Regions from separate parts of the Streptomyces sp. NPDC050315 genome, predicted to be linked through region 4. Evidence: riboswitches for the same ligand, from Rfam matches in the RefSeq annotation. Region 4 holds a riboswitch; each other region holds the start of a gene.

Region 1 (7,423 bases), on a different contig from region 4:
GTGGTCGAGGCGGCCGAGCCGGAGCTGCGCGATGCCCTCGGGCTCGGCCCAGTACCGTTCCTGGCGCCAGGGATAGCGGGGCAGCGGGACCACCCGCCCGCCCGGGTGGAGACCGGACCAGTTCAACTCAACGCCCAGCGTGTGCAGTTCGGCGAGCGTGCGAGAAAAGCGCTCGGCCTCGTCCTCCTCCTGACGGTGCATCGAGGCCAGCGTCCGGCCTTCGGTGCCCGTGGCCTCCAGGCACTCGGCGATCGAGTGGCCGAGCACGGGGTGCGGTCCGAGCTCCAGGAAGAGGCGGTGGCCGTCCTCGGCCAGCCGGTCGACGGCGGCCCGGAAGCGGACCGGCTCGCGGACGTTCGCCCACCAGTACGCGGCGTCCAACTGGCTACTAGGGGCGATGTCCTGATGTGCCGTCAAGTACAGCGGCACCTCCGGCGGGCGCGGCTTCAGGTCACCCAGCCCCGCCAGCAGCTCCTCCCTGATCGGGTCCATGCGCACGCTGTGGTACGGGATGTCGACCGCCAGGAAGCGGGCGAAGATCCCCTCCCCTTCGAGGTCGGCGGCGAGAGCGCGGAGCGCGTCCGCGTCCCCGGAGAGGGTGCAGCCGTGGGGGCTGTTGACCGCCGCGACCGACACCTGGTCGCGCAGCGGGCGGATGCGGCGGGCCGCCTCGGCCTCGGTCAGCCCGACGGCGAGCATCGTGCCGGTGCCGGCCAGCCGGTGCTGGAGACGGCTGCGGTGCAGGATCACCGTGACGGCGTCCGACAGGCTGTAGACCCCGGCCTCGTAGCAGGCGGCGACCTCGCCGGTGCTGTGGCCGACCACTGCGTCGGGCCGGACCCCGTTGCTGCGCCAGAGGGCGGCGAGGCCGGTCTGGAGCGCGAAGTTGGCGGGCTGTGCGAGCCAGGTCTCCCCCATCCTCGACTCGGCCTCGTCCTTGGCGAGTTCGTCCAGCAGGGACCAGCCTGCCTGGGCCCGGATCTCGCGGTCGCATGCCTCGACGGCCGCGCGGTACTCCGGTTCGGCCGCCAGCAGCCCGCGCCCCATCCCCCACCACTGCGGTCCCATACCGGTGAACACCCAGGCTGTTCCCCGGTGTTCGCGCGCGCGGCAGTGGCCCGTGACGACGCGGGGATGCCGCTCGCCCCGCTCGTACGCGGCCAGCGCCTCGTCCAGCGAGTCGGGGGCCGCCGGGGAGTACACCACCGCGAGCCGGTGCGCGTGGTGTTCGCGACGGTGGGCGAGGGTGTGGCCGAGGTCGGCGAGGGCGGGCGGGGTGCCGTGCACGCCGCTGAGCTCGGCGCGGATGCCGGTGGCGAGTGTGCGCAGCCCGTCCGGGTGGCGGGCGCTCAGCGGCAGGATCGTGAGGCCGCGCTCCGACACCCGGGGGGCTTCCTCACGTACCGGCGCCTCCTCCAGCAGTACGTGGGCGTTGGTGCCGCCGAAGCCGAAGGAGTTGACGCCGGCCCGGGCCGGCCCGTCGTGCGTGGGCCAGTCGACCAGCCGGTCCGGGATCTCGAAGGGCAGCGCGGCCGCGTCGAGGGCGGGGTTGAGCCGCTCCAGATTCAGATGCGGCGGGATCTTCTTGTGCTTCAGCGCGAGCACCGTCTTGATGAGTCCCGCGATACCGGCGGCGGCCTCGGTGTGCCCGATGTTGGTCTTGACGGAACCGACGTAGCACGGGGCGCCGGGCGGGCGCCCGGCGGACAGGACGCGGCCGAGCGCCCGGGCCTCGATCGGGTCGCCGACCGGGGTGGAGGTGCCGTGCGCCTCGACGTACTGCAGGCTGCCGGGCGCGACGCCCGCCTCGGCGCACACCTTCCGTACGAGATCCACCTGGGCGTCCTCGCGCGGCACGGTGATGCCGTTGGTCCGCCCGTCCTGGTTCACCCCGCTGCCGAGCACCACGGCGTGCACCGGGTCGCCGTCGCGCACGGCGTCGGCGAGCCGTTTCAGTGCCACGACGGCGACGCCCTCGGCACGTACGTAGCCGTCGGCCGCCGCGTCGAAGGCGCGCGACCGGCCGTCGACGGAGAGGAAGCCGCCCTTGGTCTCGGCGATGGTGTACTGCGGCGCGCTGTGCAGCAGCGTGCCGCCGGCCAGCGCGAGGTCGGTCTCGCCGCGCAGCAGGCTCTGCCGGGCGAGGTGCAGGGCGACGAGGGAGGAGCTGCAGGCGGTGTCGAGGGAGACGCTGGGGCCGCGGAAGTCGAAGGCGTGCGAGACACGGTTCGACACCATCGTCATCATGGTGCCGGTCGCGGTGTGTGCCGCCAGGAAGTCCGGGTCGGAGAAGTGCAGGATGTTGTAGTCCATCGTGAACGCGCCGATGAACACGCCGATGTTGCCGCCCGCCAGACCGGCCGGGCGCTGCCCGCCGTCCTCCAGTGCCTCCCAGGAGACCTCCAGGAGCTTGCGCTGCTGGGGGTCGAGGTGCGCGGCCTCGCGCGGGCTGATGCCGAAGAACTCCGGGTCGAATGCGTCGAAGCCGTCGATGTAGCCGCCGCGGCCGCCGACCAGCCGGCCGGGCTTGGCCCGGTCCCGGCTGCCCAGGGTGGTGACGTCGTACCGGTCGGCCGGGGTCGGGACGATGCAGTCCCGGCCCTCGGCCAGGTTCCGCCAGAACGCCCGGTGGTCGTTGGCATGGCCGGGCAGGCGGCAGCCGATGCCGATGATGGCGATCCGGTCACGAAGGGCGGAATCAGGCACTTGACTCATATGTGCACGATAATGGGCGCGTGCGGCACATTCCGGCGTGCCGCCTGACGACACGTCAGGTCAGCTTGTCGGACAGTCGGCCCGACGGGTCCGGCCCGTTCAATACCGAGTTACGCGGCGGCGCCCGGCACGGCGTACGCGGAGCCGCCCGGAGCACCCCAAGTGACGTCCGCCATACGGGGGTTGAGCGGATCGACGGCGGCGTACGCACACAGCGCGCGCAGCCGCTGCCGCCGACGCTTGGGGTCGGCGGGCGGGCCGCCGGGTGAGATGTCCGCGGCGAGCCGATATGCGCCGCCACTGCCGGCGGGCAGCAGGTACGTCAAGTGCCAGACATCGGTACCCGGCAGCCGGTCCAGCAGCGCGGGGGCAAGGTCTCCGTGGCCGGTGACGCCGTCGGCCAGGAGCAGCACCTGACAGGTGGCGCGGTGGCCGCGCCGGAGGAACGTGACCGCGTACTGCCCGGAGTTTTCGGCGACCTCTTCGACGAGGGGTGTGCCGCGCCGTTCGGCGTCCGCCCAGAATTCGGCGAGCAGCGCCGCGCGTTCGACCTCGGTGGCGGCGGTGAGCCGGGCGGCGAGGCGCTCGACACACGGACCGGCCGTACGGAGAAGCCGCGCGTCCCGCGTGCCGGGACCGTCGTCAAGGACGTACATCTCTCGCACCTTTCTGGCACCATTCCGGATTGCGACTTAGGCAAGCCTAACCTAACAATAACCGGGGATGGCACGCGGACGGTGGCAGGGCATAGCCTGATGCGTGCAGCTGGTTCGCCCTGTCCGCCAGGCAGGCGCGTCGTAAGAGGGAACCCGGTGGGAATCCGGGACTGCCCCGCAGCGGTGAGCGGGAACGACCGCCGTCACACGCACTGGATCCGAGCGGGTCCGGGAAGCGACGGCCAGTAGGTGTCCGTGCCTTGTGCGCGGACGTGCTCGTGAGTCCGAAGACCTGCCCGTTGCCCGCACGCGACCCGTCGTGTGCGGTCTCCCGGTGACCTCGAGGGCGGGTCGGCGTACAGCAGGGACGCGGCACACGAGTGCGCGGCGGCCCGTCCGCTGTGCACTCCCTTCGCGCTCTCGTGCCCGTCGCCGGGCACTCGGAGACACGCTCGCGAAGGAGAGCAACGTGACCAGCAAGAACACCGCCACGGCCGTACGGGCCACCGTGTACGGGTATCCCCGGCAGGGGCCGGACCGGGAACTGAAGAAGGCGGTCGAGGGGTACTGGAAGGGCCGCGTCAGCGCCGACGCGCTGCGCGAGACCGCCGCGGGGCTGCGCCGTTCCGTCTGGCAGCAGCTTGCCGAAGCGGGCCTGCACGAGGTCCCGACCGGCGACTTCTCGTACTACGACCATGTGCTGGACACCAGCGTCATGGTCGGCGCGATCCCCACCCGGCACCGTGCCGCCGTCGAAACGGACGCCCTGGACGGGTACTTCGCCATGGCCCGCGGCACGCAGGACGCGGCGCCGCTGGAGATGACCAAGTGGTTCGACACCAACTACCACTACCTGGTGCCGGAACTGGGCCCTGACACGGTGTTCTCGGCCGACTCGCGCAAGCAGGTCGGCGAGCTGAGTGAGGCCCGCGCGCTCGGACACACCGCACGCCCCGTCCTGGTCGGCCCGGTCACCTACCTGCTGCTGGCCAAGCCCGCCCCCGGCGTGGACCCCGACTTCGAGCCGCTGACCCTGCTCGACCGGCTGCTGCCCGTGTACGCGGAGGTCCTCGCCGACCTGCGGGCCGCCGGCGCCGAGTGGGTACAACTGGACGAGCCCGCGCTCGTACAGGACCGCACCCCGGCCGAACTGAACGCCGCGGCCCGCGCCTACCGCGACCTCGGCGCCCTCACCGACCGCCCGCAACTCCTGGTCGCGACCTACTTCGGCCGCCTCGGCGAGGCCCTGCCGGTACTGGCCAAGTCCCCCGTCGAGGGGCTCGCGATGGACTTCACCGAGGCGGCGGCCGGCAATCTGGACGACCTCGCGGCGGCCGGCGGGCTGCCCGGCAAGCGGCTGGTCGCGGGCGTCGTCAACGGCCGCAACATCTGGATCGACGACCACGCGAAGTCCCTCGCCACTCTCGGCACCCTGCTGGGCCTCGCCGAGCGGGTGGATGTGGCGGCCTCCTGCTCACTGCTGCACGTCCCGCTGGACGCGGCCGCCGAGCGCGACATCGACCCGCAGATCGCCCGCTGGCTCGCCTTCGCCCGGCAGAAGACCGCCGAGCTCGTCACCCTGGCCCGCGGGCTGACACACGGCACCGGCATCATCGCCGCCGAACTCGCCGCCAACCGCGCCGACCTCGCCTCCCGCACCGGCGCCGCGCTCACCCACGACCCGGCCGTCCGCGCCCGCGCCGCGGCCGTCACCGCCGCCGACTGCCGACGCTCCCAGCCGTACCCGGAGCGGTCCGCCGCGCAGCACGCCCACCTCGGCCTGCCGCCGCTGCCCACGACCACCATCGGCTCCTTCCCGCAGACGGCCGCGCTGCGCACCGCACGCGCCGATCTGCGCGCCGGCCGCATCGACGACGCCGCGTACAAGGAACGCATCGCGGCGGAGATCCGCGAGGTCGTCGCCTATCAGGAGAAGGCCGGGCTCGACGTCCTGGTGCACGGCGAGCCGGAACGCAACGACATGGTGCAGCACTTCGCCGAGCGGCTGACCGGCTACCTCGCCACACAGCACGGCTGGGTCCAGTCCTACGGCACCCGTTACGTCCGCCCGCCGGTGCTCGCCGGTGACGTGTCCCGCCCGGAACCGATGACGGTGCGCTGGACCCGGTACGCGCAGTCGCTCACCGGGCGGCCGGTCAAGGGCATGCTCACCGGTCCCGTCACCATGCTCGCGTGGTCCTTCGTCCGCGACGACCAGCCGCTCGCCGACACCGCGCGCCAGGTCGCGCTGGCGCTGCGCGACGAGGTGGCCGACCTGGAGGCGGCGGGCACCGCGATCGTCCAGGTGGACGAGCCTGCGCTGCGCGAGACGCTGCCGCTGCGGGCCGCCGACCACGGGGCGTATCTGGCCTGGGCCACCGAGGCGTTCCGGCTCGCGACCAGCGGCGTACGTCCGGACACCCAGATCCACACGCACATGTGCTACGCGGAGTTCGGCGACATCCTGCCGGCCATCGACGACCTCGACGCCGACGTGATCAGCCTGGAGGCGGCGCGTTCCCATATGCGGGTGGCCGGCGAACTGGCCGCCGCGTCGTATCCGCGCGAGGTCGGCCCGGGTGTCTACGACATCCACTCGCCGCGCGTCCCGGACACCGACGAGATCGAGGCGCTGATCCGCGCGGCGCTGACGGCCGTTCCCGCCGAGCGGCTGTGGGTCAACCCCGACTGCGGACTGAAGACCAGGGGCTGGCAGGAGACCCGTACCTCACTGGAGCACCTGGTCGCGGCGGCGCGCCGAGTCCGCCGTCTCGGCTGACAGACCGACCTCGGTACCGGGGTGTGACTCATGGGATGCTGATGCCTTGATGGATCTTGGCGAGCATCGGGAGAGTACGGCAGCGTGATAGCAGCGACACGGCGGGCCTCCGTCCGCGCCTGGGACCGCTTCGCGGCGTCCGACCCGGGACTGCTGCGGCTGATGGCGGGGCTGCGGACGGTCGGCGCGATCGTCCTGGCCCTCGCCGTCCTCGCGCTGCTCGGCACGGATGTCACGCACATGGTGGCGGGCGCGATGGCGGCCATGGTCGCCACCTTCGCGATCAAGGAGAAGGAGTGGCGCGGGCAGGCCGTCACGCTCGCGTGCGGCCTGCCCGTCGCCCTCGTCGCGATGTCGCTGGGAGCGCTCCTGCACACCCGGATCATCGCCGGTGACATCTTCTTCGTGCTGCTGATCTTCGGCGCGGTGTACGGGCGGCGGTTCGGCGACCGCGGCACGGCCCTCGGTCTGATCGGCTTCCAGGTCTACTTCGTCTCGCTGTTCGTCCAGGCCACCGTCGGCGCGCTGCCGGAGCTGTACCTGACGCTGGCCGTCGCCTTCGCGTGCAGCGCGGTCGTCCGATTCGCCGTCGTACCGGAGACGCCCCAGCGCACCCTGGGGCGGCTCCGCGAGGCTTTCAGGGCGCGGCTCGCACAGCTGGTGGCGGCGCAGATAGAGCTGCTCGACGCCACTACGGACGACGATCTGGACAAGGTCCTGGACAGTCTGCGGCGGTGCACCGCCCGGCTGCACGAGGCGGCCCTGATGATCCAGGGCCGGCTGGAGGAAGGGACCCGGGACGAGGCCACGGCGGCGCGGCTGCAGCGCCGTATCGCGGACGCCGAGATCGCCGCCGAGCGGCTGGGCGTCATCCTGCTCAACGCGCGCAGCGCCGAGCGTGCCGACACCATCACGCTGCATCTGCCGCACGCGCCGGTGCAGGTCGCCGCCGAGCGGCTGCCGCGCGAGGACGCCGCGACCCGGACCCTGCGCCGGGACCTGAGCGCGCTGCACCTGCTGATCGCGCGCCGCGGCGCCGACGACCGCGGCATGGCGCTGGCCCACGTACGGAACCGGCTGCTCGGCTACCGCGACGAGGACAAGCTGCCTGCGGCCTCCCCCGCCGTCCAGGACGTCTTCCGCGGCATCGGCGAGGCCGCGCGCGCCGTGCTGGGTCTGCGGCTGGCGCTGGACGGGCCGCAGGACGCGTCCGACGACACCCCCGCGACGGCCCGCTCCCGTGAGGAGTTCGACGCCGAGGACGTCGCGATGG
Region 2 (7,423 bases), on a different contig from region 4:
CCCTGCGGCCACGGGCGCACGGCGGGCCCCCGTACCCTGTACGGGCAGCTAAGAAGAATCTTTGCGGAACATCGCGGAAGGCGTGCGGCGGACATGGCGCAGCAAACTGGGTTTGATCAGGACGGCGACCAGCAGGTGGACACCGAGTTCATCGATGACGTGACCGACGCGGACGCGCGCGAGAAGGCGTACCGCGAACGCGGCACCTCCCGCCCGATCACCGTCGTCGGCAACCCCGTCCTGCACAAGGAGTGCAAGAACGTCACGGAGTTCGACGACAAGCTCGCCCAGCTCGTCGACGACATGTTCGCCTCCCAGCGCACCGCCGAGGGCGTGGGCCTGGCCGCCAACCAGATCGGCGTCGACCTGAAGGTCTTCGTCTACGACTGCATGGACGACCAGGGCGTACGCCACGTCGGCGTAGTCTGCAACCCGGTCCTGGACGAGCTGCCCGCCGACCGCCGCGTCCTGGACGACTCCAACGAGGGCTGCCTCTCGGTCCCCGGCGCGTACTCCGAGCTCGCGCGCCCCGACTACGCGGTGGTCCGCGGCCAGGACATCGAGGGCAACCCCATCGCCGTCGAAGGCACCGGCTACTTCGCCCGCTGCCTCCAGCACGAGACCGACCACCTCTACGGCTACCTCTACATCGACCGCCTCTCGAAGCGCGACCGCAAGGACGTCCTGAAGCAGATGGCGGAGGGGACCCCGCGGTATCCGGTGGTCGCCAACGACTGAGTCCTGCCGAGCGAGTGCCCCGCGCCCCCCCCCGAGGGGCGCGGGGCATCGTTTTAGAAGTCGTCGTCGAACGCGACGGATCCTTCGACCGCGACCTGGTATGCGGAGGCGCGGCGTTCGAAGAAGTTGGTCAGTTCCTGGACGTTCTGCAGCTCCATGAAGGAGAACGGGTTCTCCGAGCCGTACACGGGTGCAAAGCCGAGCCGCTGCAGGCGCTGGTCGGCGACGCACTGCAAGTACTCGCGCATCGACGCCGTGTTCATGCCGGGCAGGCCGTCGCCGCACAGGTCGTGGGCGAACTGCAGCTCAGCCTCGACGGCTTCGCGCATCATGTCGGTGACCTGCCGGCCGAGGTCGTCGTCGAAGAGGTCGGGCTCCTCCTCGCGTACGGTGTCGACCACCGCGAAGGCGGCGTTCATGTGGCACGTTTCGTCGCGGAAAACCCAGTTCGTCCCCGTCGCCAGGCCGTGCAGCAGGCCCCGCGAGCGGAACCAGTACACGTATGCGAAGGCGCCGTAGAAGAACAGGCCCTCGATGCAGGCCGCGAAGCAGATCAGGTTCAGCAGGAAGCGGCGGCGGTCGGCCTTGGTCTCCAGGCGGTCGATCTTCTCGACGGAGTCCATCCAGCGGAAGCAGAACTGCGCCTTCTCCCGGATGGACGGGATGTTCTCGACGGCGGCGAACGCGTCGGCGCGGTCGTCCGGGTCGGGCAGGTACGTGTCCAGCAGCGTCAGATAGAACTGGACGTGCACGGCCTCCTCGAAGAGCTGGCGGCTCAGGTAGAGCCGCGCCTCGGGGGAGTTGATGTGCTTGTACAGGGTGAGCACGAGGTTGTTCGCGACGATCGAGTCGCCGGTCGCGAAGAAGGCGACCAGGCGGCCGATCAGGTGCTGCTCGCCCGGCGAGAGCTTGGCGAGGTCGGCCACGTCGGAGTGGAGGTCGACCTCCTCCACGGTCCAGGTGTTCTTGATCGCGTCGCGGTAGCGGTCGTAGAAGTCCGGGTACCGCATGGGGCGCAGGGTCAGTTCGAAGCCCGGGTCGAGGAGGTTCTTCTGACGCTTCTCGGTGGTTTCGGTGGTCATTACTGGCAGGCCTCGCAGGACTCGGGGTTTTCCAGGGAGCAGGCGATCGCCTCGGGGTCGGCCGCCTGCTGGGGTACGGGGGCGGTGGCGGCGACCGTGCCGCGCGCGGACTGCGCGATCCGGGTGGCCGGGCGCGACCGCAGGTAGTACGTGGTCTTGATGCCGCGCTTCCACGCGTACGCGTACATCGAGCTGAGCTTGCCGATGGTCGGCGCGGCCATGAAGAGGTTCAGGGACTGGCTCTGGTCCAGGTAGGGCGTGCGGTCGGCGGCCATGTCGATCAGCGCGCGCTGCGGGATCTCCCACGCCGTGCGGTACAGCGCGCGGACCTCCTCGGGGATCCAGGGGACGTCCTGGACCGAGCCGTTGGCCTCGCGCAGCGCGTCACGGGTGCGCGCGTCCCACAGCCCCAGCGCCTTGAGCTCCTCGATCAGGTACGCGTTGACCTGCAGGAACTCCCCGCTCAGCGTCTCGCGCTTGAAGAGGTTGGAGACCTGCGGCTCGATGCACTCGTACACGCCCGCGATGGAGGCGATGGTCGCGGTGGGGGCGATCGCCAGGAGGAGTGAGTTTCGCATGCCGGTTGCCGCGATACGGGTGCGCAGCGCGGCCCAGCGGTCGGCCCAGCGGGGTTCGGCATTGGGGTAGTGGTCGGGGTGCAGGACGCCGCGGGCGGTGCGGGTCGCCGCCCAGTTCGGGTGCGGGCCGTGCCGCTCGGCGAGGTCGGCGGACGCCTCGTACGCGGCGAGCATGATCCGCTCGGAGATACGGGTGGACAGCTCGCGCGCCTCGGGGGAGTCGAACGGCAGACGGAGGCGGAAGAAGACGTCCTGCAGGCCCATCAGGCCCAGACCCACCGGGCGCCAGCGGGAGTTGGACGCGCCGGCCTGCTCGGTCGGGTAGAAGTTGATGTCGACGACGCGGTCGAGGAAGGTGACGGCGGTACGGACGGTGGCGTCCAGCCGGTCCCAGTCCATCGTGCCGTCGGCGCCCAGGTGCGCGGCGAGGTTGACCGAGCCGAGGTTGCAGACGGCCGTCTCGCCGTCGTCCGTGACCTCCAGGATCTCCGTGCAGAGGTTGGAGGAGTGGACGACGCGGCCCGGCTCGGCGGTCTGGTTCGCGGTGCGGTTGGCGGCGTCCTTGAAGGTCATCCAGCCGTTGCCGGTCTGCGCGAGGGTACGCATCATCCGCGCGTACAGCGTCCGGGCCGGGACCGCCTTTATGGCCTTCCCCTCGGCCTCGGCCTTCCGGTACGCGGCGTCGAACTCCGCGCCGTACAGATCGACCAGCTCCGGCGCGTCCACCGGCGAGAACAGCGACCAGTCCGCGTCGGCCTCGACGCGGCGCATGAACTCGTCCGGGATCCAGTGCGCGATGTTCAGGTTGTGCGTACGCCGCGCCTCCTCGCCGGTGTTGTCGCGCAGCTCCAGGAACTCCTCGATGTCCGCGTGCCAGGTCTCCAGGTACACGCAGGCAGCGCCCTTGCGGCGGCCGCCCTGGTTCACCGCGGCGACACTCGCGTCGAGGGTCCGCAGGAACGGGACGATGCCATTGGAGTGCCCGTTGGTGCCGCGGATCAGCGAACCGCGGGCGCGCACGCGGGAGTACGAGAGGCCGATCCCGCCGGCGTGCTTCGAGAGGCGCGCGACCTGGTGGTAGCGGTCGTAGATCGAGTCCAGCTCGTCCAGCGGCGAGTCCAGCAGGTAGCAGGAGGACATCTGCGGGTGGCGGGTGCCGGAGTTGAAGAGCGTGGGGGAGGAGGGCAGGTAGGAGAGAGTGCTGGTCAGCTCGTACAGCGCGGCGACGTCCTGGACGGCGCGCTCCGAGTGGTCCTCGGCCAGGCCGCACGCCACGCGCAGCAGGAAGTGCTGCGGGGTCTCGATGACCTGGCGGGTGATCGGGTGCCGCAGGAGGTAGCGGGAGTAGACCGTGCGCAGGCCGAAGTAGCCGAAGCGGTCGTCGGCGCCGTCCGCGAGCGCCTTGTCGACGAGCGCGTCCAGTGCGGCGGCGTGCGTGGTGACGAACTCGGCCGTGCCGTCGGCGATCAGGCCCTCGCGGTGACCGGTGGCGACCGAGGCGGCGAAGCCCGTCGCGCCCTGGCTCGCGGCCTCCTCGGCGATCGCGGCGGTCAGCAGGCGGGCGGCCAGCTTGGAGTACTGCGGCTCGTCGCCGATCAGCCCGGCCGCGGCCTCCATCGCCAGCTCGCGCAGCTCCGCCTCGTCCGAGCCGGCGTGCCGGCCGCGCAGCGCGGCCGCGGCGATCTTGCCCGGGTCGGTGGCCGGCAGGTTGGCGGTGAGGTCGGTCAGGGTGCGCAGCAGGGCCGTACCGGGGCCGTCCTGGGCCTGCACGGTCGACGGCCGCGCCTCCTGCGCCGTCTGCGCCTCTTGTGCTGACTCCGCTGGCGCGATGGTCACCTTGTGCTCTCCTCACTCGGCTGGGGCCGGGGAGGGCACGACGGAGGCGTACGGGCAGCCGCGCCAAAGCCCTGCCGGGCACGCGGGCACACCACGCAGCGTCCACCGGCCCAACCCACGGAGCCCGGACGTCTCGACGCCCGTACCGGAACGGAGACGGGCGTACCGTCGGCAGGTCCTCGGACTCGGCGAGCGCGCAAATGCCCACTCAGCACACCGTTGCGGGACAGTTCCGGATTCGCACCGGATTCCCCTGCGGCGACAGCGAGGACGAGCATACATCTTGTGTCGGCTTTCGCGACCGTCCCCATATCTTGTGTCGCGGCACAACTGTCCGTGCTGTTGTCAGTGCCGTCCGCTACGTTCGGAATCGACTGGTGGGGGATGGGCGCGGATCGGGGGAGCCGAGCCGGATACGGCAACGGGCCGCCGGATTGCCCGGCGGCCCGATGTCGTGCGGAGGTTCTTGTGCAGAGGTTGTCGTGCGGAGGTTGTCGTGCGGAGGGGGGAGTGGCGTCAGTGCGCCGCCCCGGCCCCCGCTCCGGCCGTGGCCGGCGGCAGGTCGGCCTGTACGCCCTTGTCGCCGACGTCCGCCGTGTAGTCCTCGGGCGAGGTCTCGTCGACGCCGTCGGGCGCCTTCGTGGCCCGCAGGACGACCGTCAGGACCACCGTCACCACGACGTTCAGTACGAACGCGGTCAGACCGATGTAGCCGATCTCCCCGATGCCGGGGATCTCCGCGCTCGAGCCGCCGAAGTGCTTCTGGGTGGGGCTGGCCACGCCGTACGCCGCGGCCGTGCCGTACACCATGCCGACCGCCCAGCCGGCGAGCAGCGCCCAGCGGTGGAACCAACGGGTGAACAGGCCGCCCACCAGCGCCGGCATGGTCTGCAGGATCCAGATGCCGCCCAGCAGCTGGAAGTTGATCGCCACCGTCTTGTCCATCGTCAGGACGAACGCCAGCGCCCCGACCTTCACCAGCAGCGACACCAGCTTGGCGACCTTGTGCTCCTGCGCGGGCGTGGCGCCGGGCTTCAGGAAGTCCTTGTAGATGTTGCGGGTGAAGAGGTTCGCCGCGGCGATCGACATGATCGCGGCGGGTACCAGCGCGCCGATGCCGATCGCGGCGAACGCCACGCCCGTGAACCAGTCGGGGAACATGTTCTCGAACAGCTGCGGGATCGCCAGCTGGCCGTTCTGCACCTTGACCCCGGCCGCGATCGCCATGAAGCCCAGCAGCGCGAGGAAGCCGAGCATCAGCGAGTACAGCGGCAGGATGGTGGTGTTGCGGCGAATCACGTTGCGGCTCCGCGAGGAGAGCGTCGCGGTGATCGAGTGCGGGTACATGAACAGCGCCAGCGCCGAGCCGAGCGCCAGCGTCGCGTACGCCCACTGCGCGTTCGGACCGCTCGCGAGCTCCCCGCGCGGCTTGCCCGTGGCCGGGTTGGTCTCCGCGAAGGCGTCGCCCGCCACGTGGAAGATGTGCTCGAAGCCGCCCAGCTTGATCGGGATGTAGATGATCGCCACCGCGATGACGAGGTAGATCAGGCCGTCCTTGACGAACGCGATCAGCGCGGGCGCGCGCAGCCCGGAGGAGTAGGTGTACGCGGCCAGCACGCCGAAGGCGATCAGCAGTGGCAGGTCCTTGATGAACCAGTGCGTGCTCTCGCTGCCGCCGACGCCCATCACGTCCAGGACGGCCTGGATGCCCACGAGTTGCAGCGCGATGTACGGCATCGTGGCGAGGATGCCGGTGAGCGCGACGGCCAGTGACAGGGCCTTGGAGCCGAAGCGGCCGCGCACGAAGTCCGAGGTGGTGACGTACCCGTGCTTGTGCGACACCGACCACAGGCGCGGCAGGAACGTGAAGATCAACGGGTAGACGAGGATCGTGTACGGCACGGCGAAGAAGCCGGCCGCACCCGCCGCGTAGATCGCCGCGGGGACGGCGACGAAGGTGTACGCGGTGTACAGGTCGCCGCCCAGCAGGAACCACGTCACCCACGTGCCGAAGCTGCGGCCGCCCAGGCCCCACTCGTCGAGGTTCTCGGACTGCTCGGCCTTGCGCCAGCGCGCGGCCAGGAAGCCCATGACCGTCACGGCGATGAAGAAGAAGATGAAGACGGCCAGCGCGATGCCGTTCACGCCGCCGGTCGCGTCCGCCGCGAGCGCGTTTCCGCCCGGGACGGCCGGGACGGCCGCGGTGGCCGGGAGGTTCGTTGCCATGGTCATCACTTCGACGCACCGTCCTTACGGGCGCGAAGCTCACGCTGCTCACGCCGCACGAGCTTGTACGCGATCATCGTCAGCCCGGTCGAGACCAGCACCCAGAGCATTTGGTACCAGTAGAAGAACGGGATGCCGATCAGCGTCGGCTCGACCTTCGCGTACGAACTCACCCAGAGCATCGCCACGAACGGAGCGAGCAGGCACAGGCCGGCCACCACACGTGTGGGCGTGACGATCGGCCCGGAACGGGGTGTTTCGGCTGGCTCTGACATATCCGCTGCTCCATCCCTGGCGATCATCTGTAAGGCCAGGAAATCTAAGCGCCCAAAGCCGCCGACGTCACCAGCTGTCCGCATATCGGTACGGACACGGTTTGGGGGCGGGCGGGTCGGTAGGGGGCCGCTTCGGACCGGGCCGGTCCGTACGGGGGCGGTTTGGGCCCGGCCCACACTCCCGGGGCCTCCCCCCGCCCCCCTCCACCTCCTCCTAGCCCTCCCCCTCCACCTCGCCCTGCTGCCCTCCCTCTTCACGCGCGGCGGCCGGCGGCGGAGGCGGCCCGGGAAACGCGGCGGATACGGTGCGGGGCACGCGGCGCCGCCGGCGGGGGCGGGGAACGCAGCGGAGACGGCGCGGGCGACGCGGCGCAACCACCACGGCGCAGCGCAGCCACCGCGGGGATCCGGGCGGAGGCGGTGCGGGGGAACCTCCTGCCCCTCCACCACCCGCCCCTCTCAGCAGCAGCGGAAGCCCGAGCGGGGGTCCGCCTCCCTCGCGTCCGTCCTGCGGCGCTCGAACTCGGCGCGTGTCGGTACCGGGGCGTCCGGGGCGTGCCGGTGGAGGTGCTCGACGTACCGGTCGTACGCCGACTCGCCGGTCAACTCCCGCACGTACCACCGGACGCCGCGCGCCCACCGCGCCACGGTGGCCCGCCACTGCGGCGCCCCGCCTGCCCTCCGCGTC
Region 3 (7,423 bases), on a different contig from region 4:
TATTGACCTTCGGCGCGCGCCGCAGACAGCCCAGTACCGGCACGCCCGCGCCGCCGAGCGCCTCGCGCAGCAGCGCCTCGTGCCGGTCCGAGCCGACCTTGTTGAGGATCACCCCGGCGAGCCGCACCTCCGGGTCCCAGGACGCGAAGCCGTGCACCAGCGCCGCGACCGACCGGGACTGCGAGGACGCGTCCACGACCAGTACGACCGGGGCCCGCAGGAGCTTGGCGACCTGCGCCGTCGAACCCAGCTCGCCCATCCCGGACGCGCCGTCGAACATGCCCATGACGCCCTCGACGAGCGCCAGGTCCGCGCCCGCCCCGCCGTGCAGGAACAGCGGCTCGATCCGCTCCGGACCGCACAGGTAGGCGTCGAGGTTGCGGCCCGGACGCCCGGTGGCCAGCGCGTGGTAGCCCGGATCGATGTAGTCCGGGCCCACCTTGTGCGGGGACACCGCGAGACCGGCCTCGCGGAAGGCGGCCATCAGGCCGGTGGCGACGGTGGTCTTGCCGCTGCCCGAGGAGGGCGCGGCGATCACCAGGCGCGGGATGTTCACTGTGGGATCCTCAGCTGACCGGTCGTGGAACGGCTCACCACTCGATGCCCCGCTGGCCCTTCTGGCCCGCGTCCATCGGGTGCTTGACCTTGGTCATGTCGGTGACCAGGTCGGCGAAGTCCACCAGCTTCTCCGGCGCGTTGCGGCCGGTGATCACGACATGCTGGGTGCCGGGACGGTTCCGCAGCACCTCGATCACCTCATCGGTGTCGATCCAGCCCCAGTGCATCGGGTACGCGAACTCGTCCAGCACGTACAGCTTGTACGACTCGGCCGCCAGGTCCCGCTTGACCTGCTCCCAGCCCTCGCGGGCCGCCTCCTCGCTGGACTCGATGTCGCGCTGGACCCAGGACCAGCCCTCGCCCATCTTGTGCCAGGCGACCGTGCCGCCCTCGCCGGTCTCGCCGAGCGTCTTCAGCGCGCGCTCCTCGCCGACCTTCCACTTCGCGGACTTCACGAACTGGAAAACCCCCACCGGCCAGCCCTGGTTCCAGGCGCGCAGCGCCAGCCCGAAGGCGGCGGTGGACTTGCCCTTGCCGGTGCCGGTGTGGACGAAGACGAGCGGGCGGTTGCGGCGCTGACGGGTGGTGAGGCCGTCGTTCGGTACGACGGTCGGCTGTCCCTGCGGCATCAGGCGGCCCTCCGGTGAGTGGTGTCGGTGACGGTGCGGACGAGCGCGGAGACGCTGTCCGCGCGGAGTTCGTCGAGGGTGACGGCGGTGCCCTGCAGATCGCGGGCCAGCTCGCCGGCCAGGCCGAGGCGCACGGGACCGGCCTCGCAGTCCACGACGACCGAGGCGGTGCCCTCGGCGGCCAGCAGCCGCGCGGCCTTGGCGGCACGCGGGCGCGGCTCGACGCCGCCGGTCGCCCGGCCGTCCGTGACGACCACGACCAGCGGGCGGCGCGAGGCATCCCGCATCCGCTCCACGCGCAGTACCTCATGGGCCTTCAGCAGGCCCGCGGCCAGCGGGGTGCGGCCGCCGGTGGGCAGCTGCTCCAGCCGGGCCGCGCCCGCCTCCACGGAGGAGGTGGGCGGCAGCGCGAGCTCGGCGTCCGCGCCCCGGAAGGTGATCATGCCGACCTTGTCGCGTCGCTGGTACGCGTCCAGCAGCAGCGACAGGACCGCGCCCTTGACGGCGGTCATCCGCTTGCGCGCCGCCATCGAGCCGGACGCGTCCACGACGAAGAGCACGAGATTGCCCTCGCGGCCCTCGCGCACGGCCTCGCGCAGATCGTCGCGGCGGACGAGCAGTCCCGGGCCGCTCCGTCCGCGCGCCTTCTGGTGCGGCGCGGCGGCCTGCACGGTGGCGGCCAGGTGCAGCTTGCCCAGCGCGCCCTGGGGGCGGCGGGAGCCGGTCGTACGGCCGTGCGCGGTACGGGCCCGCGAGCGGCGGCCGTCGGCGCCCTCGCCGAGCCCCGGCACGTCCAGCCGCCGGGTCTTGAACGGCTCCGCGGCGCCGACCGCGGCCTTCTCGGGAGCGGCACCGCCCTCGTTCTGGGGCTGGGCGGGCTGCTGCTCCGGAGCGCCGTCCGAACGCTGGTCCGGTACGGAGGGCTGCTCGGGGCCCGCGTCGGAGCCCGCGCCGGACGGCGGCGGCGCGTCGTCCGGGCCGCTGCCCTGCGGGGGCTGCCCGCCGCCACCGTCGGGACCGCCGTCAGGACCGCCGCCGTCCGGCCCGTCGTCCGGACCCTCCGGCTCCGGGTCCGGCTCCTCGTCCTCCGGGGAGTCCTGCGGGTCCTCGGGGGCGAACTCCTCCAGCGTCCGGTCGAGCTTGTCCTCGTCGAGGCCGGGGGCGTCGAACGGGTTGCGGCGGCGCCGGTGCGGCAGCGCCAGCAGCGCGGCCTGCCGGACGTCGTCCTCGGTCACCTCGGCGCGGCCCGCCCAAGCGGCCAGCGCGGTTGCGGTACGGGCCATCACGATGTCCGCGCGCATACCGTCCACCTCGAACGCCGCACAGACTGCGGCGATCTGGCGCAGCGCCGCGTCACCGAGCACGACATCCGGGAGCAGCGCCCGGGCCGTGGCGATCCGCTGCCGCAGGGCCTCCTCCTCGGCGGCCCAGCGCGCCGCGAAACCGGCCGGGTCGGCGTCGTACGCCAGCCGCCGCCGTACGACCTCCACCCGCTGGTCCGGCTCGCGGGAGGCCGCGACCTCCACGGTCAGCCCGAAGCGGTCCAGCAACTGCGGCCGCAGCTCGCCCTCTTCGGGGTTCATCGTCCCCACGAGCAGGAAGCGCGCCGCGTGCCGTACGGAGACGCCCTCGCGCTCGACGTAGGAGGCGCCCATGGCGGCGGCGTCGAGGAGGAGGTCGATCAGGTGGTCGTGCAGCAGGTTGACTTCGTCGACGTACAGGATGCCGCGGTGGGCGTGCGCGAGCAGGCCCGGCTCGAACGCCTTGACCCCCTCGGACAGGGCGCGCTCGATGTCGAGCGAGCCTGCGAGGCGGTCCTCCGAGGCGCCCACGGGGAGCTCGACCATGCGCGCCGCGCGCGATTCGGCGGGGCTCACCTCGTGCGGCCCGTCCGGGCATTCCGGGTCCGGACCGGCGGGGTCGCAGCTGAAGCGGCAGCCGGCGACGACCGACACGTCGGGCAGCAGGTCGGCGAGCGCACGGACCGCGGTCGACTTGGCCGTGCCCTTCTCGCCGCGGACCAGGACGCCGCCCACCGCCGGGCTGACGGCGTTCAGCAGCAGCGCCAGCCGCAGGTCGTCCATGCCGACGACGGCGGTGAACGGATACCGGGTGCTCACGTACGGATCACTCCTCCGAGTGGCTTTCGTTGGCTTCTCGCCGGGCGCGCTCACGGTGCCCCCGGCGGTACGAACGGCAGACCCGCGGGCACCCCGTTCTCGATCAGGCGCAGCAGCGCCTCCGTGTCCGCGTGTTCCTCGATCAGGTCGCCCAGCGCGTCGAGCTGTTCCTCGCGCAGCGCGTCGAAGCAGGTGTCCGGCGCGGGCACGAACGCGCGTCCCGCGGCCGCCGCCACCCGGCGCAGGAAGGCACGCCGGAAGCCGTCGCTCTCCAGGGAGCCGTGCCAGTGCGTGCCCCATACGGAGCCGACGCGGCAGCCGTCGAGGAAGGTTTCGTCGCCCTCCCGGACGTCGGCCACGCCGTGGTGGATCTCGTACCCCGCCACCGGCTCGCCCAGTGCCGTGCCTTCCGGCCGGGCGAGGGTCTTCTCCTGCGCGAAGCGGACGCGTACGGGCAGCAGTCCCAGCCCGTCGACCGCGCCGGCCCGCGACTCCACCTCGTCCTCGATGTGCTCTGCGAGCATCTGGAAGCCGCCGCAGATGCCGAGTACCGGGCGGCCTTCCGCGGCCCGGCGCGCGACCGCGTCCGCGAGGCCGCGTTCGCGCAGCCACTGCAGCGCCCGTACGGTCCCGCGCGTACCGGGCAGGACGACCAGGTCGGCGTCGGCCAGCTCCTCGGGGCGGTCCACGAAGCGGACGACGACACCCGGTTCGGCCGCCAGCGCGTCCACGTCGGTGAAGTTGGACATCAGGGGCACGGCGGCGACCGCGACCCGGAGGATGTCCTTGCCGTGCGGCGGCGCGACCGTGCTCTCGCGCACCGCGCCGCGCAGCGAGACGTGCAGGCCGTCCTCCTCGTCGATGCCGAGCCCGTGCCGGAACGGCAGTACGCCCAGCGTCGGCCGCCCGCTCAGCTCCTTGAGCATGTCCAGGCCCGGTTCCAGCAGCGTCACGTCGCCGCGGAACTTGTTCACCAGGTAGCCCGCGAGGTGCGCCTGGTCGGCCGCGGAGAGCAGCGCGGTGGTGCCGAAGAAGGACGCGAAGACGCCGCCGCGGTCGATGTCGCCGACGACGACCACGGGGAGGTTCGCGGCGCGCGCGAGGCCCATGTTCACGATGTCCGTGCGGCGGAGGTTGATCTCGGCCGGGCTGCCCGCGCCCTCGCAGATCACCGCGTCGTGCGTACGGCGCAGCTCGGTCAGGCAGTCGGTGACCGTGCCGAGCAGCCGCTCCTGGCGGCCCGAGTGGTAGCCGCGCGCGCTCAGCTCGCCCACCGGCTTGCCCAGCAGCACGACCTGGCTGCTGCGGTCGCTGCCGGGCTTGAGCAGGACCGGGTTCATCAGCGCGGTCGGCTCGACGCGGGCCGCCGCGGCCTGCATGGCCTGCGCCCGCCCGATCTCCGCGCCCTCGCGCGTCACGTACGAATTGAGCGACATGTTCTGCGCCTTGAAGGGCGCGACCTTGACGCCCTTGCGGGCCAGCCAGCGGCAGATGCCCGCCGTGACGACGCTCTTGCCCGCGTCCGACGTGGTGCCGGCCACCAGCAGGCCGCCACCGAGAGTCCTGTCCGTACCGCTACCGCTCACCGGGATCTCCTCGCCTTCCGCGCGCCGCGGACCGCGCCCACGGCGATCCGTGCCCCGACCGTCGTCGCCAGCGCCAGCGCGCTCACCCGGCGCGACAGCCGCACCGCGCGCGCGATGTCCGCGCCGTCGACCGCGCGTGCGCCGTCGTTGAGCACCGGCCGGTGCTCGACCCGCCCCGCGTACGCGAGCGTGCCGCCCAGCCGTACGCCGAGCGCGCCCGCGAAGGAGGCCTCCACCGGGCCCGCGTTGGGGCTCGGGTGCCGCTTGCCGTCGGCCCGCCAGGCGCGCCACGCGCCGCGCGGGTCGGGCCCGGCGACGGTGGCCAGCAGCGCGGTCAGCCGGGCGCCGGGCCAGCCCGCCACGTCGTCCAGCCGGGCCGAGGCCCAGCCGTACCGGCGGTAGCGGTCGGACTTGTGACCCACCATCGCGTCCAGCGTGTTGACCGCGCGGAAGGCGACCAGGCCCGGTACGCCGCCCACGGCGCCCCAGACCAGCGCGCCCACGACCGCGTCGGAGGTGTTCTCGGCGACGGACTCCACGACCGCGCGGGCCATCTGCTGCCCGTCCAGGGACTGCGGGTCGCGGCCGCACAGGTGCGGCAGCCGCTCGCGCGCCACGTCGAGGTCGCCGGCCTCCAGTGCGCCGCCGATGGCGCGCGCCTCCCGGCCCAGCGTCGTCCCGCCCAGCACGGCCCAGGTGGCGGCGGCGGTCAGCGCGATGTGTGCGGGGGCGCAGCGGCGTACGGCACGGGAGAGCAGGGCCGCGCCCACGGCGGCCCCGCCGGCGCACAGCGCGGTGTGCGCCGCTCCGTATCCACGGTGGTCGCGCCACAGCCCGCGCTCCACGGCGCCCGCCGCCCGCCCGAAGGCGGCCACCGGGTGGCCGCGGCGGGGATCGCCCACGGCCAGGTCGCCGAGAAAGCCCAGAGCCGCGCCGCACGCATAGGTGGCGTGTTCGGCACGCATCGTCGGATCAGCCTGCCGTCGTGCCTCGGAGGGACGGCCGCACGCGGTCGCGTACCGGGCGTACGGCGGAGGAAGGCAGGGGTCTCGGCTCGGGGCCCGGCATGGCGTGTGTCCTCACTCAGGGTCCGCGCCCTGGCTCGACGTGACGGGCGACGAGAGTCTCCTGGCTCCCGGATCGGCGCTGCCCCCGGCCTTCCAGCCCGTGTCTGCGCGGGCCGTGGCCGCTTCTGGAGGAGCGCTCCCCGGTGACAGTGGCGGGACCGCGCCGGATTCTCACCGGACTTCCTCATCTGTCGCCGAATGGCATCGGGCAGTCCACCACGTGCCGCGAATGCCCGTCAACTCACCCTTGACCTGCGACGCGGGCGTATGGCAGGCCCTGTGGTCAACGACACAGCGTGGACGGCGGTTGACGACCTGTTGCCTGCCGTACCTCCCGCACGACACCATCGGGGCACCTATGGCAAAGGTGCCGCAGGAGGGGGACGGTGATGGCGGAGAACCGGCAGCATCACGAGGTACGCATCAGAGTCACCGGCACCCATGACGGGGGCCAGGATCTGGAAGACCTGCAGCGGTGGCTGCAGCGCGAGTCCTGGCTGACGCCCGGCAACCACGCATGGCGCCGGGCACCGGGCGCGGAGACCGCCCCGCGCACCGGCGCGGCGGACCAGGGACCCGAAATGGCCGTCGGTATCGACGACCTCGTCCTGGTCCTCATCGGCGCGGTCGTGGCGCCGATGACCGAGCAGCTCCTCATCGCCCTGCGGGAGTGGCTCGCGCACCGCAGGGAGACCGCCGCCAAGGGCGAGGCCCCGGGGCTCGACATCACCGACGCCTCCGGACACCGCCGCCTCGACGACCCCGATCCGCGCGCCGAACGCGACGACCAGGGCGGCCGCGTCGGCACGGAGTAACCGGCGATGCCCCTCTACGACGCGCGGGGCAAGCGGAACCGCGCGCTGATCATCGGCGTCAGCCGGTACCAGGACCCCCGGCTGCACGACCTCGACGCGGTCTTCGCCAACCCCGACGAGCTGGGCCGGGTGCTGTGCGCCCCGGCCACCGACCTCTTCCTGCCCCAGGAAGTGACGCCGCTGCGCCCGGACACCCCCGAGGAGCTGACCGCCGCGCTGCGCACCGCGGCCGACGAGGCACGCGGACTGCTGCTCGTCTACTTCTCCGGGCACGGCCGGGTCCGGCGCGACGGCAGCGACCTGCACCTGCTGGTCGGGTCCTCGCGGGTGGCGCAGGACGAGCGACGGGTCGCCTCGCACGAAGCGGTCTCCTGGGCCAAGGACGTGCTGCCGCGCCTGGAGAGGTCGCGGGCCGACCGCGTCGTCGTCGTGCTCGAATGCTGCTTCGCGGGCAACGCGGACGACAGCTTCCGTACCCACGAGAAGCCGGTCTCGCTGCTGATGGCCGCCCAGCCGAACCGCCGCATCTTCAGCGGCACCGAGCCCGGCGGCGGCACCGTCTTCACCCGGGCCGTGCTCGACATCCTCGAACACGGCATCGAGGGCAAGGAGTTCGTCACCTTCGAGGATCTGGCGGGCGAACTGCGG
Region 4 (7,423 bases):
CGCCGTGCAGGGCGCCGGCTTGGCGGCGGACGCGGCGGGCGCGGCCTGGGCCAGGGCGGGGCCGGCGGTCAGCGCCAGCGTTCCGGCGGCGAGCAGCGAGGCGACGGCGACCTTGGCGGTCTTCTTGGACATGGTGGCTCCCCCGTGACTGGTGACTGCGATGGCTGATGACTGCGATGTGGTGGCTCGTGCGGCCGGCTGGTCCGTCCGGCCCGGCACGACATCCACTCTGTCCGGGTGCGCTAGTGATCCGCTAACGTCCGGCTAATGCCGTCATCCGCCGCCAAATACGGCGAAGCCGGGCGGCCGTCGAACGGCCACCCGGCTCCGTCACGCGGCGGACCGGCCGTGCGTACACGGTCACGAGCCCGCTCGGGGATCAGGCCGTGCGCACGTGGTCCATGAGCCCGCTCGGGGATCAGGCCGTGCGCACGCGGTCCACGAGCCCGCTCGGGGTTCAGATCGTCGAGGCGTCGATCACGAAGCGGTAGCGGACGTCGCTCGCCTGCACCCGGCGGTACGCGTCGTTGATCTGCTCGGCCGGGATCACCTCGATCTCCGCGCCGAGACCGTGCTCCGCGCAGAAGTCGAGCATCTCCTGCGTCTCGGGGATGCCGCCGATCATCGAACCGGCCATCGCCCGGCTGCCGCCGATCACCGAGAACGGCGAGAAGCTGAGCCGGTCCTCCGGCGCGCCGACCTGCACCAGCGTGCCGTGCGCGCGCAGCAGCGAGAGGTAGGCGTCCACGTCCAGATTGGCGGAGACGGTGTTGATGATCAGGTCGAAGCGGCCCGCCAGCTCCTCGAAGGTGGCCGGGTCGGAGGTGGCGCGGTAGTCGGAGGCGCCCAGCTTCAGGCCGTCCTCCTTCTTGCGCAGCGACTGGCTGAGGACGGTGACCTCGGCGCCCATCGCGTGCGCGATCTTCACGGCCATGTGGCCGAGGCCGCCCAGGCCGACGACCGCGACCTTCTTGCCGGGGCCCGCGCCCCAGCGCGAGAGCGGCGAGTAGACGGTGATACCGGCGCAGAGCAGCGGCGCGGCGGCGTCCAGGGAGATGCCCTCGGGGATGCGGAGGGCGAAGTCCTCGGAGACCACGACGTGGGTGGAGTAGCCGCCGTACGTCGGCTCGCCGTCCCGGCCGATGGCGTTGTACGTCTGTACGTTGCCGGTGCCGGTGCAGTGCTGCTCCAGGCCGGCCTTGCAGTTGTCGCACTCCCGGCAGGAGTCGACCATGCAGCCGACGCCGACCCGGTCGCCGACCCGGTGGCGGGTGACCTCGGAGCCCACCGCGGCGACCACGCCGGCGATCTCGTGGCCCGGGACCATCGGGAAGATGCCCTCGCCCCAGCCGTTGTCGACCTGGTGGATGTCGGAGTGGCAGATCCCCGCGTACTTGATCTCGATCTCGATGTCGTGCGCGCCGAGCTCACGGCGCGGAATGGTGGTGCGCTCCAGGGGTGCCTTGGGCGCGGGTGCTGCATACGCGGCGACAGAGGTGTGTGTCATGCCATCGAGGCTGCCTCGCGTACAGAAGTGGAGCCAGGCCCCCCGTTTACGTACGAACGGCGTTCCTACCAATGGCAGTGACACCCTCGGGGCGCCGTCGCCCGTCGCCCGTCGCCCGTCGACCGTCGTTGGCGGCCGTCGCAGTCGGCCGGGGCCGCCCTTGTGGATAACTTCGCGGGGGCCGCCCCGACGGAGTTATCCACAGGCCCCCGCACAGTTTCGCCGGGACCCCGATACTTGCCGTATGGACCAGCGCACAGAATTGAGCGAGTTTCTGCGCACCCGCCGCGCGCGTCTGCAGCCCGAGGACGTCGGACTGCCGCGGCACAGCGGGCGACGCAGGGTGCCGGGCCTGCGGCGGGAGGAGCTCGCGCAGCTGGCCGGGGTGAGTGTGGCGTACTACGTAAGGCTGGAGCAGGGCCACGGGCAGAACGTCTCCACGGCGGTCCTCGACGCGATATCCGGCGCGCTGCGGCTCAACGCGGCCGAGCGGGCGCATCTGAGCCATCTGGTGAAGCCGAAGGCCAAGCGCTCGCGCGGTGCGGGGCGGCCGCAGCGGGTGCGGCCCGCGCTGCAGCAGCTGCTGGACGCGATGGAGGGGATACCGGCGTATGTGGCGGGCCGCCGCCTGGACGTCATCGGGTGGAACCGCATGGCATGCGCGCTGCTCGGTGATTACGCCGCGCTCCCGCCCGAGCAGCGGAACATCGCCTGGCAGGTCTTCCTGGACCCGGCCTCCCGCGAGCTGTACGTCGACTGGGAGAGCAAGGCGGCCGATATCGTCGCCTACCTCCGCCTGGACGCGGGCTGCCATCCCGACGACCCGCTGCTCGCGTCGCTGATCGGGGAGCTGTCGGTCAAGAGCGAGGAGTTCCGCCAGCTGTGGGCCACGCACGACGTACAGGACAAGGGCTTCGGCGTGAAGCGGCTGCACCACCCCGTCGTCGGGCCGCTGACGCTGTCGTACGAGACGCTGCGGCTGCCCGCCGACCCGGACCAGCAGCTGATCGTCTACCACGCCGAGCCGGGCTCGACCTCGGCGGAATCACTGCGGCTGCTGGGCAGCTGGGCGGCGGAGGGCCCGGTGTCCCGCGAGCCGGCGAGCAAGGATGCGGCCGAGCGGCAGGAGACGGGGGGATGACTGATGACTGGGGGCGGGGGATGACCGGGGGCTGAGCGAGAACTGGGCGAGGACTGGGCGAGGGCTGAGCGAAGGATTACCGAGGGGCTGGGGAGGGGTGGGGGCGGGGGGGAGGGGCCCCCGGGGGAAGTCGGGGTTAGAGGGGGACAGCCCCCTCCGGCCCGGTCGGGGATAGAGTGGCCAAGCCGTGGTGTTCGGGAAGACCGGTGAAGACCTTCAAGGTCTGATTCCGGAGCGGCCCTCGCCACTGTGATCGGGGAGCTACCGACCCTTTTCCTGTACGTACGTGCACTGCGTACGTGCGGGGGCCACTGTCCGTGTAGTGCGGGCGGGAAGGCCGGGACGGGCGCGTCCACCTCAGGCTCTTGACGAGCAGGGGGTTCCCCGTAAGCCAGGAGACCGGCCACGGCATCTCACGAATTGATTCCACGAGGTGCTGGAGCGTGATCGCCGGATGGCCCTGCCCACCGATGCCCCGTCTTCTTCTTCGACTTCTTCCGTGCTGCCCGAGTTCCGCTGGCAGCGCCGCGACACCCTACGGACCGCCGGTCTGCTGGCGGTCATAGCCGCACTGCACATCGTCGCGTTCGGTGTGCTGTTCCTGCTCGTCGTGCCCGGCCACTACACCGTCGGCACCCAGGTGTTCGGCGTGGGCCTGGGCATTACCGCGTACACCCTCGGCATGCGGCACGCGTTCGACGCGGACCACATCGCCGTCATCGACAACACCACCCGCAAGCTCATGGCCGACGGGAAGCGCCCGGTCTCGGTGGGCTTCTGGTTCGCGCTCGGCCACTCCAGCATGGTCGTGCTCATGGCCGCGCTGGTCTCGGGCGGCGCGGCGCTCGCCGGGACCCTGATGGACGAGGACTCCCGTACGCACCAGGTGCTCGGCACGGTCGGCACCACCGTCTCCGGGGCCTTCCTGTACCTCATCGCCGCCCTCAATCTGGTCGCGCTGGCCGGCATCTGGCGGGTCTTCCGTGCCATGCGGGCCGGGGAGTACGACGAGTCGGAGCTGGAACGGCAGCTGGACTCGCGCGGTTTCATGAACCGGGTACTGGGCCGGTTCACCAAGGCCATCACGCGGCCGGGCCAGATGTTCCCGATCGGGCTGCTCCTCGGCCTCGGCTTCGACACCGCGACCGAGGTGACGCTGATGGTGATGGCGGGCAGCGGCGCCGCGTCCGGGCTGCCCTGGTACGCGATCCTGTGCCTGCCGCTGCTGTTCGCGGCGGGGATGAGCCTCTTCGACACGCTCGACGGCACGTTCATGAACTTCGCGTACCAGTGGGCGTTCTCCAACCCGGTGCGCAAGGTCTACTACAACCTCACGATCACCGGCCTGTCCATCGCCGTGGCGCTCTTCATCGGCACCATCGAGCTGGTCAGCGTGCTGCACGAAAAGCTCGGCCTCAAGGACGCGGTCACCGGCTGGATCTCCGGCCTGGAGCTGGACAACGTCGGCTACGTCATCGTCGGCCTCTTCGTCGTCGTCTGGGCGGCGGCGATCGCCTACTGGCGGCTGTCGGGCGTCGAAAAGCGGTGGGCGGCACGGGTGGCCGCCGCTCCGGAGGGCTGAGCACGCAGTACAAGGACTGCAGTACAAGGACTGCAGTACAAGGTGAGGGGCGGCGGGCCGGTGCCCGCCGCTCCTTACTTCCCCGCCGCCTTCTTCGCCGCTCGCTTCATCTGCTGCTTGTACGCGCGGACCTCGGCCAGCGACTCGGGGCCCGTGATGTCGGCGACCGAGCGGTGGGAGTTCTCCTCGCCGTACGGACCGGCGGCCTCGCGCCAGCCCTCGGGGCGTACGCCGAACTGCTTGCCGAGGAGGGCCAGGAAGATCTGGGCCTTCTGCTTGCCGAAGCCGGGCAGGTCGTTGAGGCGTTTGAGCAGCTCGGCGCCGGTTCCCGCGTCCCGCCAGACGGCTTCCGCATCGCCGTCGTAGTGCTCGACGAGGTACTGGCACAGCTGCTGCACCCGCTTGGCCATCGAGCGCGGATAGCGGTGCACGGCCGGCTTGCGGGCCAGCAGCTCCTCGAACGCCTCCGGGTCCTGGGCCGCGATGGCCTGCGCGTCCAGGTCGTCGCCGTTCATCCGCCGGGCGATGGTGTACGGGCCGGTGAACGCCCACTCCATCGGCACCTGCTGGTCCAGCAGCATGCCCACCAGCGCGGCGAGCGGACTGCGGCCGAGCAGTTCGTCGGCTTCCTCCTGCTGTGCGACCCGCATCCTCACGTTCATGTTCCGATGATCCCTTCCGGCGCCGCACCCCGCATATCCGGGCAAGCGTTTTCGTGCGACGATCCCGTCCATGCCGACACTGAGCGAACTGATTCCCGCCGAGGCCGTGCGGCTGGACGTGACGGCGGCGGACTGGCGGGACGCGGTACGGGCCGCCGGCGATCTCATGGTCGCGACCGGTACCGCTACCGGCGAGTACACCACGGAAATGATCGAGAACGTCGAGGAGAACGGGCCGTACATCGTCATCGCCCTCGGCTTCGCCTTCGCGCACGCCCGCCCCTCGCCCGCGGTACTGAAGACCGGCATGTCGTGGGTGCGGCTGGCCGAGCCGGTGGAGTTCGGGCATGAGTCGAACGATCCGGTGAGCCTGGTCGTCGCGCTCGCGGCGCGGGACTCCGGGGCGCACACGGAGGCGATGGCGGCGCTCGCGCGGCTGCTCGGTGACCCGGAGACCGAGCGGGCGCTGCGCGAGGCGGCGACGCCGGAGGCGGTGCACGCGGTACTGGCGGGCCGCGACGCGCCGACGGAACCCGCGGCCGCGCAGGGCGGCACCTCCGTACACAAGATCCTCACCGTCTGTGGCAACGGACTGGGCACCAGCCTCTTCTTGAAGAACACCCTTGAGCAGGTGCTGGATCGCTGGGGCTGGTCGAGGTACGTCACCGTCGAGGCGACCGACACCATCTCCGCCAAGGGCAAGGCGGGCGAGGCCGTCGCCATCCTCACCTCGGGCGAGATCGCCAGGACGCTCGGCGATGTCGGCGTCCCGGTGAAGGTCGTCGAGAACTTCACCAGTACGGGTGAGGTCGACCGCATCCTCCGCGATACCTACGACGTCCAGTAACGAATACGACGTCCAGTAACGAAGGGCGCACCACCACCATGCACTGGCTCGTATCGATCGCCGAATTCCTGGTCAACGAGGTCCTCAGCCAGCCGGCGTACCTGGTCGGCCTGATCACGGCCACCGGTCTGATCGCCCTGAAGAAGACCGCGGGGCAGATCATCGGCGGCGCCATCAAGGCGACGCTGGGCTTCCTGCTGATCGGGGCGGGGGCGAATCTGGTCGTCGCGGCCCTCGCCCCGCTGGGCGAGATGATCCAGGGCGCGACCGGCGCGCACGGCGTCATCCCGACCAACGAGGCGATCGTCGGCATCGCGCAGGCGCAGTTCGGCGCCCGGGTCGCCTGGCTGATGATCGTCGGCTTCGGGGTCAGCCTGCTGCTGGCCCGCTTCACGCCGTTGCGGTACGTCTTCCTGACCGGTCACCACATGCTGTTCATGGCGACGCTGCTGACCGTGGTGCTGGCCACCGCCGGTCAGTCCTCGGCCGTCGTGGTGCTGGTCGGCGGCGTGCTGCTGGGCATCCTGCTCGTCTCCATGCCGGCCTTCGCGCACCCGTGGACCAAGCGGATCACCGGTGACAACACCATCGCCATCGGCCACTTCGGCACCGCCGGGTACGTCGCGGCGGGCGCGACCGGACAGCTGGTCGGCCGGCGCAGCCGCAGTACGGAGGACATGAAGCTGCCCGAGGGGCTGCGCTTCCTGCGCGACTCGATGGTGGCCACCGCGCTGTCCATGGTCCTGATCTACGTGATCCTGGCGATTCTTTTCCTGGCGAAGGCGGGCCGGGACACCGCGTTCAAGGCGTTCGCGGTCGACGGCGGCGCGGCGGCGGCCACCGGTATCGGCAACTACTTGATGCAGTCCGTCATGCAGGGCCTGCAGTTCGGCATTGCCGTCGCGATCATCCTGTTCGGTGTGCGGACGATCCTGGGCGAGCTGGTCCCGGCGTTCCAGGGGATCGCCAAGAAGGTGGTGCCCGGTGCGGTGCCCTCGCTGGACGCGCCGATCGTCTTCCCGTACGCGCAGAACGCCGTGCTCATCGGTTTCCTCTGCAGCTTCCTCGGCGGGCTGGTCAGCCTCGGGCTGCTCTCCGCGCTCTTCCACCCGTGGTTCGGCCTCGCGCTGGTCCTGCCGGGGCTGGTGCCGCACTTCTTCACCGGCGGCGCGGCCGGTGTCTACGGCAATGCGACGGGCGGCCGGCGCGGCGCGGCCCTCGGTGCGTTCGTCAACGGCGTGCTCATCACCTTTCTGCCCGCGCTGCTCCTGAAGGTGCTCGGTGCGTTCGGCGAGGAGAACACCACTTTCGGGGATGCGGACTTCGGCTGGTTCGGTGCGCTGATCGGCAATGCGGCGAAGTTGGGCGGCGCGGGCGCTGTCGTGCTGATGCTGGCGATCGGAGCGGTGGTGCTGGGCGGGGCCGTGCTGGTGCAGAAGCGGGTGGTGGAGACCGGCTGGGATCCGGGTGCGCGCCGGGATGCGGTACTTCCTCGTACGGAGGCCCCGGCGGCTGCGGCTCCGGCGGCCGCCAAGGCCACCTCGACGGTCACGACCGCTTACGCGAAGATCGCCCCGCCGGCCGGCGCGCCCACGCCGCCCCCGCCCCCGGAAGCCGGCTGATCACCCCGAGTGCTGCCGGGACGGCGGGCGGATGAGGAGCATCATCGCGTCGTCCCGGCAGC

What was found. A riboswitch is a leader RNA that binds a small molecule or an ion and turns the genes downstream of it on or off. The one in region 4 is predicted to bind cobalamin.
Region 1: another riboswitch for cobalamin. It lies ahead of metE (5-methyltetrahydropteroyltriglutamate--homocysteine S-methyltransferase); the one in region 4 lies ahead of AB0I82_RS23415 (HoxN/HupN/NixA family nickel/cobalt transporter).
Region 2: another riboswitch for cobalamin. It lies ahead of AB0I82_RS17655 (ribonucleoside-diphosphate reductase subunit alpha); the one in region 4 lies ahead of AB0I82_RS23415 (HoxN/HupN/NixA family nickel/cobalt transporter).
Region 3: another riboswitch for cobalamin. It lies ahead of AB0I82_RS07305 (cobalamin biosynthesis protein); the one in region 4 lies ahead of AB0I82_RS23415 (HoxN/HupN/NixA family nickel/cobalt transporter).

What each region holds. Positions count from the first base shown of each region.
Region 1 is NZ_JBFAKN010000001.1:620,704-628,126, forward strand. It holds gene AB0I82_RS02830 (amino acid adenylation domain-containing protein) at 1-2,715, opposite strand, end outside; gene AB0I82_RS02835 (enterochelin esterase domain-containing protein) at 2,826-3,371, opposite strand; cobalamin riboswitch at 3,465-3,686, shown strand; gene metE (5-methyltetrahydropteroyltriglutamate--homocysteine S-methyltransferase) at 3,841-6,150, shown strand; gene AB0I82_RS02845 (FUSC family protein) at 6,313-7,423, shown strand, end outside.
Region 2 is NZ_JBFAKN010000004.1:529,861-537,283, reverse strand. It holds gene def (peptide deformylase) at 94-738, shown strand; gene AB0I82_RS17660 (ribonucleotide-diphosphate reductase subunit beta) at 792-1,820, opposite strand; gene AB0I82_RS17655 (ribonucleoside-diphosphate reductase subunit alpha) at 1,820-4,168, opposite strand; cobalamin riboswitch at 4,387-4,529, opposite strand; gene mctP (monocarboxylate uptake permease MctP) at 4,751-6,379, opposite strand; gene AB0I82_RS17645 (DUF3311 domain-containing protein) at 6,466-6,735, opposite strand; gene AB0I82_RS17640 (YbdD/YjiX family protein) at 7,195-7,383, opposite strand.
Region 3 is NZ_JBFAKN010000002.1:58,053-65,475, reverse strand. It holds gene AB0I82_RS07325 (cobyrinate a,c-diamide synthase) at 1-556, opposite strand, end outside; gene cobO (cob(I)yrinic acid a,c-diamide adenosyltransferase) at 591-1,187, opposite strand; gene AB0I82_RS07315 (putative cobaltochelatase) at 1,187-3,307, opposite strand; gene AB0I82_RS07310 (cobyric acid synthase) at 3,358-4,893, opposite strand; gene AB0I82_RS07305 (cobalamin biosynthesis protein) at 4,890-5,858, opposite strand; cobalamin riboswitch at 6,015-6,148, opposite strand; gene AB0I82_RS07300 (hypothetical protein) at 6,350-6,775, shown strand; gene AB0I82_RS07295 (caspase family protein) at 6,782-7,423, shown strand, end outside.
Region 4 is NZ_JBFAKN010000006.1:247,468-254,890, reverse strand. It holds gene AB0I82_RS23430 (DUF4232 domain-containing protein) at 1-132, opposite strand, end outside; gene AB0I82_RS23425 (NAD(P)-dependent alcohol dehydrogenase) at 458-1,507, opposite strand; gene AB0I82_RS23420 (helix-turn-helix transcriptional regulator) at 1,752-2,648, shown strand; cobalamin riboswitch at 2,820-3,071, shown strand; gene AB0I82_RS23415 (HoxN/HupN/NixA family nickel/cobalt transporter) at 3,103-4,230, shown strand; gene AB0I82_RS23410 (HhH-GPD-type base excision DNA repair protein) at 4,305-4,892, opposite strand; gene AB0I82_RS23405 (PTS sugar transporter subunit IIA) at 4,963-5,739, shown strand; gene AB0I82_RS23400 (PTS ascorbate transporter subunit IIC) at 5,778-7,361, shown strand; gene AB0I82_RS23395 (PP2C family protein-serine/threonine phosphatase) at 7,362-7,423, opposite strand, start outside.